Regions from separate parts of the Shewanella sp. M-Br genome, predicted to be linked through region 1. Evidence: riboswitches for the same ligand, from Rfam matches in the RefSeq annotation. Region 1 holds a riboswitch; the other holds the start of a gene.
What was found. A riboswitch is a leader RNA that binds a small molecule or an ion and turns the genes downstream of it on or off. The one in region 1 is predicted to bind cobalamin.
Positions count from the first base shown of each region.

Region 2: another riboswitch for cobalamin. It lies ahead of AAA952_RS03900 (ABC transporter ATP-binding protein); the one in region 1 lies ahead of AAA952_RS03270 (TonB-dependent receptor).

Region 1 covers NZ_BJBV01000003.1:57,130-61,562, reverse strand. Annotated here, with positions in the region: gene AAA952_RS03275 (HDOD domain-containing protein) at 1-390, opposite strand, end outside; gene AAA952_RS03270 (TonB-dependent receptor) at 670-2,631, opposite strand; cobalamin riboswitch at 2,741-2,975, opposite strand; gene AAA952_RS03265 (hypothetical protein) at 3,110-4,433, opposite strand, start outside.
Region 2 covers NZ_BJBV01000003.1:225,900-230,332, forward strand. Annotated here, with positions in the region: gene metH (methionine synthase) at 1-1,153, opposite strand, end outside; gene AAA952_RS03895 (histidine phosphatase family protein) at 1,423-2,142, shown strand; cobalamin riboswitch at 2,347-2,512, shown strand; gene AAA952_RS03900 (ABC transporter ATP-binding protein) at 2,613-3,506, shown strand; gene AAA952_RS03905 (FecCD family ABC transporter permease) at 3,475-4,433, shown strand, end outside.

The DNA of each region.
Region 1 (4,433 bases):
TACCGCATCCGTTGCAATATCTTCAGTCAGCTTCCAATAACCTTGGACCAACTTTTTATAGGGCTGTGGCAGTTCATCGAGGCGTTCTTTTAAATAGAACGTAAAGGCGTAGCGATAGATATTAACTTGACCTAAGCGGATCAAAGCTTCTTTCAACGAGCGAGTTTTGTGATTTTCCACTACAGCAGCCTGTGCGGAATTACTGCGCATAAGCATGTGCGCTGCCAATGCGGGATCGCTCGAGATAATGTCAATCACATTACGAATGTCGCCTTCAGCAAGAATCGCTTTTTTGAGTGGAATTAGAATTCCTCGGCGGCCAATCACTTGCTCTTCGTTCGCTATGATAGCTCTAACTTGAGTAAAAACCTGTTGCTCAAGATCAGTCATAAGACACTTTACACCTGTTTATTAACAATAAGATGATTCGGTTACAGCTCACATCATACCTAAAATACTAAGAATTTCAGCCATAAACAGCAGAGTAAAATATAAATTACTCCTATTTAGTAATGACTGCCCGCTAACACTATAGATAACGACAATTAAACCACTCTACTAAAACGATATTCAAGACTATACCTATTTTAAGATTTATTCTTTGAACTCAGCGTAAAAAATAAAAAGCCAGACTGAGTCTGGCTTTGTTATTAAATAGCTCATTAATATTTAGAAGCGGTAGCCCACAGTGAAACGAATATCACGGCCTCGACCAGAATAGTAACTATCCCCCCAATCGCCACCGTAATAACCAGCACTGACATAATCTTTATCGAATACATTATCGATACGCAGACTGGCAAGCCAAGCATCACGATTATAATTCAAGGCTAAATTACCAAGCACGTAACTTGCTAGCTTATCACCTTGATTAGCGTTATCGCCTTCGATAAAACGATCACCCGTGTAGATAGCTTCGGCAAATACTTGGAAATGCTCAGCAAAATCCATGCTGACATAACCGCGTCCCGTGTGTTTTGCCACCCAAGACAGCTCTTTGCCATCGTTAGCACCATCGGTAAATTCGGCGTTGGTATAGTTATATTCCAGCCCTAGCTGCAGCGCTTTAGTGATCTGCCAATCCCAATCGGCACCCGCGCCATAACGACGAGATGCGTCAGCATTGACGTTTGCACCGTTGAAATTTCCACCTATGGGTTTAACTGCACTCGAGTCATAAACAATTTCATCCTCTAAATCGAGACGATATAGGCTGACTCGTAGGGTTTGACTAGCGACAGCCCAATCCCAACCCGCCTCATAAGAACGGCCTGTTTGCGGCTTTAAGCCAAATACGCCCGGCGATGTATAAGCTTGCTCATCCACTTTAGCAAAACGGAAGTTATCATCAGCGCGCACATAGAGTCTGTGCTCCGCAGTTGGTCGGTAATTTAAACCCAGTTCGAATGCATGGGCATTTTCATCTAAATCCATGCCATTAGGATAGACATTGCCATCGACTAACTCGTCGGTCACCCGCGCATAACGGCCACCCACAACGTAACTTAAAGTATGGCTTAAAGGCACTGTAGCTTGTAGATAGGCGCTTTGCATTTGCTGCACATTACTGCGCGCCATAGTGTCAAAATCAGCCTTGCCACGGCTGATGTCTAAACCTGTGACTAGGTTTAGCTCGCCTTGACGCGTACTGTAATTCGCTAACGCTTTAGGGCTAAACATTAACAGTGAGCGTGTGTTATGGCTGTTCGCCCCCCAATTAAGAGAAGACACTAAGGTATCGCTGTAATCTAAATCCGCCGCCAGCGCCCAGTTTTGATTAAGCTGATGCTGGTAACCCGTTCGCGCCGCAGTGGTCATCTCGTGGGCATACTCTACCTTATTTGATGAAGCACGGGGATCGTCTTTAAATTGCTTTTCAGTAAGCGAGCCCGGATTTTCACGATCGTTATCGTAGTAGCTGGTTTCAACAAAGAACGAGTCTGTGGCTGTTTTATATTGAATGCGGCCAAGAATAGAGCCGGTTTCATTGGCATTATGCTGGCGATAGTTGTCACCTTGGTTGTAACTACCTGTGAAAAAGTAACGCCAATCTTTGTTGATCGCGCCAGACACATCACCACGACCTTCATAGGTATCAAAACTGCCGCCGGATAACTGCACGCTGCCGCCAGTATTTTCAGGGGACTTAGTGACAATATTAATCACCCCGCCCACGGCTTGATCGCCATAAAGTACACCTGCACTACCCGATAAAATTTCAATACGATCCACTTGATTAAGCGGAATGGCATTAAGGCTAGGCGCTGCGATATCGATATTATTGAGACGACGACCATCAAGTAAAATCAGCGTGTTATTAACGGCAGTGCTGGCGCTAAAACCACGCATTGCAAAGCTAGTTCCAATATTGTTATCCGAAATTTGAATACCGCTTTGACCGCGTAAGACGTCGGTCAAATTAGTCGCGCCACTCATTTCAATAGCCGCAGCATCAATCACATTCACATTGGCGGCAATATTTAACGGGGTCTTATCAGAGCGGCCGATCACGACAAGATGCTCGTCGACTTTAGCTGTGCTGGTATCGTCAGCCGCCACAGCGGGCGCGATAATTGAAAAACTGCAAAGGCTGCCGATCAGCAGCGCGATTTTTGTTGGATTTGTTCCCATTTTACCTTTAACTCCTGCAAGGAAAACGGGGCATTGACGCCACGATACCGTTAATTCAGTCGTAAATACTGACGGTGATTATCGCATTTTGAGATCTGCCCACCGAAATCTCAAAAACACCTTTAGGGCCGGTCTCCGGACTTAGGCTATGTTAATCCCTTAAAAATTGGATTAACGCGAGACTGACCTTTGACATTCTGACTTTCGGGTTCAGTCTTGAACACACCAATCAAACGCGGTCTTCTCTCACCTTTTACCGTTGCGGGGGCAGTGCCAGAATTTCACTGGCTTCCCGATTATCTCACGACGCTATCATCGCAAGCACCACAGAAGGTTGACTCAAAATTAGGTTCAAAGGGCGTACAACCTGTTAACGCCCAACAAGGCTCAGGGCATATCAGACCTGAGCGCGCGCATTATAGACGTCTATACGGATGAAAGTCCATTAATCTCAAGTTAGCGAGAAAACTCACATGAGCTAGAAAACACCATCCCAGTTTTTTGCCGCAGGTTTTGGTCTGTCTTTGCTCAAAATCGCCTGACGCTGCTCAGGGGTTTCGCATTGGGCAACGGGGGTCAAATCCAGCGGTTTAATCACTAACGAGTCAGCAGGTTGCACTGGCGACTTGTCGAACATTGGCAAATTCATCGACCAAGAGACCAGCTCCCCCTTTTCACTGATGCCGACATACCCCTCATTTCCCCGACCTAACCAAGTCAGGCGAGGAATACGTGCAATCAACTTCTCCACATTTTCACGGTTTGCGCGATAACCAACGGGCACCACTTTGCCATCGGGACGCGTAAACACAAAAGAGGCTGGCCCTTGGGTAATTACGCTGCCTTCCTGCCAATATTTATCAAGAATCTCTTGGGCATAGTGAAAGCCAAACATATAAGCGTAGTCAGTATCGTCGGCCACTATTTGCGGCACGGCCTTATCCCGCAGTAATAAAAAGCCTGAGCCGATACTGATAATCTCCTTTACCCCTGTGATATCGGTTTTTTTAATCCAATCGACACCACAGTTAATCCCATCACCCCAAAAATGTGCATCCCCCGTAGGACTTAAAATCGCAAAGGCACAATTGTTTGCCGTGATACTCGCCACATCCTTTAAGGCGCTGCGAATAGGATAGGTATCACTGCGCCAGCCCCAACTCACCACAGAGCCATCCTTTTTTAAGGCGGCATAGGTGCTTTGAAAATATTCAATCTTTGCCACATCCGTAAGCTGCGGGAGCAACTTTTTCATATTGGTCGACTCTTCAACCTGCCCCCAAATCACTGCGCTACCTTCTTTTTTGAGAGCAACAAAACTGCGTCCCTTAGCAAAGATATCGACTACATCAACTAATTGATCCTGCACATGTAAGCTATTGCCGCCATAGGGGCCATAACCCCAAGTGTGCACCTTGCCGTTAGCATCGAGGGCGGCAATGGCCTCTTGATTAGCGAACAACTTGGTAATATTGGTCATGCGGTTTTGCAGGGCTTTGTCGAGGCTCAATTTCCCTACATTACCCCAGTAAACCACAGTGCCATCTTGACGTAGCGCGGCAAACCCGTCCTTGACTGGGACGATTTGCTTAACTTGCTTAAGCTGCTCCGTCACCTCCCGGCTATCACCGCCAGCATAACTGTCACCCCAAGTGATCACCTCACCGGATTTAGTTAACGCCGCAAAGGCCGAACTGTTGGTGACCACAGTCTCGACTGCGGGTAAATCACAGGGAATATGGCGATACTGTGGACTCGGATTTTCCTTAAGTTGGAGCAATTTGCCGTTATCAAACTGCAGC
Region 2 (4,433 bases), 170 kb from region 1:
GCTTTAAAAACTTGGCCGAACCTGTAACGTTGGTGCGCTCACCCACGTTAACGAACAGGGATTGGGCGTCGATAGTCAGTGGTTCCAAACCGGCTAAGCGGCAAGCTACGGGAATATCGGGCAACACGCGCGGGTTATGTCTGTCGACCGCTTCACGGATCACGCGGATATGTTCAGGCGTACTACCACAACAACCACCGATAATATTGAGCATGCCTTCGCGCGCCCAATCTTCGATCACGTTCGCCATATCCTCTGGGGTTTCATCGTAACCGCCAAACTCGTTCGGCAGGCCTGCATTCGGATGCGCCGACACATAACACTCGCTGATGCGGGATAATTCTTCCACATAGGGGCGCAATTCTTTTGGCCCAAGTGCACAGTTAAGACCGATAGATAAGGGCTTGATATGACGAAGGGAATTGTAAAAGGCTTCGGTCGTTTGGCCAGTCAGTGTGCGGCCAGAGGCATCGGTAATGGTGCCCGAAATCATGATCGGCAATCTGTCTTTAGAATGCTGACCAAATAAGTCATCGAATACGGATTCAATTGCGAACAGCGCGGCTTTGGCGTTTAAGGTATCGAATATGGTCTCGACCATAATGATATCCGCGCCGCCTTCAATCAGCGCCTTAGTAGATTCTTTGTAAGCAGTCACTAACTCATCGAAGCTGACGTTGCGATAGCCAGGGTCGTTCACATCAGGGCTAATCGAACACGTACGGTTAGTGGGGCCTAACACACCGGCGACGTAGCGTGGAATGCCTGTGGCAGCAAAGGCTTCATCACAGGCTTCACGGGCGAGGCGCGCGCCGACTAAGTTAATTTCGGCGGACAGCGACTGCATGTCGTAGTCGGCCATGGCAATAGTAGTAGCATTAAAGGTGTTGGTTTCAATGATGTCGGCACCGGCGTTTAAGTAGTCGGTGTGAATCTGTTTGATGATGTGGGGTTGCGACAACACCAATAAATCGTTGTTGCCTTTGACGTCAGTGTGCCAATCTTTAAAGCGTTCGCCGCGATAGTCCTCTTCTTCCAGCTTGTAGCCTTGGATCATAGTGCCCATGGCACCGTCTAAGATCAGAATGCGCTCTGCAAGCTGTTTGCGTATGTCTGCCAATATCTGGCCGGCTTTGGTAGAGGGTATCGTCATAAATAATTACCTTAAATACAGCTAAGTTAAGTCCAAAAATCGGCCATTGTTATGCTAAGTGCATTTTATTGTCGTCAGCCGACATTTTTTGAATACTTGTTCTTAAAAATTTGTTTTGGACATTTAAACGTATAGACGTCCATAATACGCGACTTATGATTGTCAGGGCAAGATGAAAGTCAAGGGCATTAGGAGCGAGAATCGAGAATCAAGAATTTAGGCCCTCGGCTTTAGTTCTTAGTATCTAGTCCCTAACTAAAAAGGCATATATGAAACAAGTTCGATTGTTATTGTTGCGCCACGGTGAGTGTGAAGGCGGCGCCATTTTACGCGGCCGTGTGGATGTGCCTTTAAGCGAAAAGGGCTGGCAGCAAATGTCGGCAGCGGTTGAGGCGCAGGCAAGTACCTGTAGCGCGATTTACAGTTCGACTTCACGCCGCTGCGCCGAATTTGCCCAAGCCTTTGCCGCCGAATTGCATTCGACGGCGGCGCTGGTATCTGAGTCAAGGCCATTGCAGGCGCAGTTTTTGTCGGGTTTACAGGAAATTGATTTTGGTGATTGGGACGGTCGTCGACTCGATGAGCTGTATCAGCAAGAGGGCGAACGTTTAGCGGCCTATTGGCAAAACCCTTGGCAAACACCGCCGCCCAATGGGGAAACTATGGCCAGTTTCGAGTCGCGGGTGAATGGCGCAATTGACCAGATACTCGCCACCGAGTTTGAACGATTGACCGTCAACTCAGATAACGCCGAGCAGGCTGTGGGCGCTAGCGTGGCTGCGGGCGAACTGGCTGCCAAAGTATGGGTCGTGACCCACGGCGGAGTGATCCGTCACTTAATGGCGCGTGCCCTTGGGGTTGAGCGGGCGGTGGGCTTTTACAGTCAACTCGATTTACCCGTGGCGGCCGTGGTGAGCATTAATGTGCTGCAGGATGAGCACGGCGTTTGTTACTGGCGTTTAGATTGGCCGAGCGGGCGCTGCGAGTGATCCGCGTTGCCCTAAGGTGAAGATTTTTCTTGTCTTACCAGCGTGATTGTCGATTGCCTATTAAGGTAAATATAGGATAATGCTTTTTCCTGACGTCCCCTGACGCACGCGGCCTTGCAAGGCTGGTGGCAGTGTATCGGATGACGTCACAGAAATAGGTGTTGGGAGTTTTGAGTCGTGCGAGGGTGTTCTGTAGCAGTTATGGCCGAGACACGCTGCAAAGGCTTGAAATCAATCTCAACATAATAGGGAATCGGGGAGCTGCTTGTCAGTCAGCCCGAACTGTGCCCGCAACTGTGAGTGACTTTTTATATTGTTTTCAATACAAAAAGTGACGAGTCAGGAGACCTGCCTATTTCTGTTATCGCTGCGTGCAGCCTTAGTTCTCGAGCGGGTGACTCGAGGGAGCCGATGACAATGTGCACAACCTTTTTTAATTCAGGTTTGGACTCGCTAGGAGCACCACTTTGGTGAAACTCTCTGCCATCCAAACGAGCCATGCTTTGAATGACAGCGACACTCGCCCGTCAGCGAGCCAGATGGTCGCGCTCGATGTCAGCCAGTTAAGCTGGTGTATCGATGGCAAAACCATTCTTTCCAATATTAACTTTGCGCTGCCAACGGGGCAGATGCTGGGTTTGATTGGGCCTAACGGTGCGGGTAAGTCTAGCTTGCTACGCTGTTTGTATCGCTTTGTTCGCCCGACTCAGGGCAAAATTACCCTGTTTGATCAAGATATTGAGCGTTTATCGCCCAAGGCGTTTGCCTGCCGCGTCGCCGTAGTGCAGCAAGACACGCCGCATTATTTTGACCTAACCACAGAGCAATTGGTCAGCATGGGCTTAACGCCGCACAAGGGCATGTTCGATACCAATTCGAGCTGTGACGGCGAGCGCATTGCAAAGGCTCTAGAGAAAGTCGGCCTCAGCCATAAGATGCACCAACAGTACGAGCACTTATCCGGCGGTGAAAAGCAGCGTGCCTTGATCGCCCGCGCCATAGTGCAGCAGCCGCAACTGTTGATCCTCGACGAGCCAACCAACCACCTCGATGTGCGTTATCAAATTCAAATCCTCGAATTAGTGCGTAGCCTTGGCATCAGCGTGATTGCCTCTATTCACGATCTCAATTTAGCCAGCGCCCTGTGCGACAGTTTGTTGTTGATCCATAACGGTGAAGTCAGCGCTATGGGCACGCCTACCGAAGTATTAACCGAGGCGCGAATTGGCGATGTGTTCGGCGTGTGCGCTCAGGTGTCGACCCATCCACAACATAAAAAGCCCTTAATCAGCTACTTCTATGGCTACCATGATTCGACGCACAGCATGGCTGATGCTTTGGCTGAGCGAGGCGAGGGCGGATGATTCAGGGAGTAAACAGCATTTCATCTCACATTTGGGGCGTATCGTGACACCTTTGACGAGACAACAACTGATGCTGGTCACATTAGGCATAATCACTTTGATAACCCCCATTGCCGCCACGAGTTTTGGCGCGGCGAACATCAGTTTTATGGATGTTATCCAAGTGTTTATCAATAAAATGGCCAACCTCACTCAAGCCAATGGCATGACGGAGCGCATCGTGATGGAGCTCAGACTGCCGCGCATTTTACTGGCCTTTGTGGCGGGTGCGGGCTTGTCCTTGGCGGGCAGTGTGCTGCAAATCGTGACCCGCAATCCGCTGGCCGACCCTTATCTGTTTGGCATTAGCTCTGGCGCGTCCTTTGGCGCTGTGGTGATGTTGACGTTATTCACGGGCTCTGGATTTTTTGAGAATGCGGGTATGGCGGCGAACTCGGGGATTTTTAGTGGTTCGGGCGCCTTGTCTGGTTTGCTTTGGTTTAGCTTGCCCTTCGGCGCTTTTATTGGCGCCAGTTTGTCGGTACTGATAGTGCTGGCCTTATCTGGCCTTGGGCTCAATAGCCAAGTGGAGCGCATGTTGCTCTCTGGCGTGGCGACCTCCTTTATGTTCGGCGCGCTAACGAGTCTGCTGCTGTATTTCGCCAGTCCGCAGGCGACGGCTTCTGTGCTGTTTTGGAGTTTAGGCAGTTTCGCCAAGGCCAGTTGGTCCTTGCTAGTGCTGCCAACACTGGTGATTGGCGCGAGTTTGTTCATTATTTTAGGCATGAAACGGCAGATCATGGCGTTGCAAGCGGGGGATGAAACGGCGCATACCTTAGGGGTGAATGTGCCTAAGTTGCGACTCAATATGCTGTTGCTCTGCTCCTTGATTACCGCGATTTTGGTCGCCACCTGCGGCGGTATTGGCTTTGTCGGATTAATGATCCC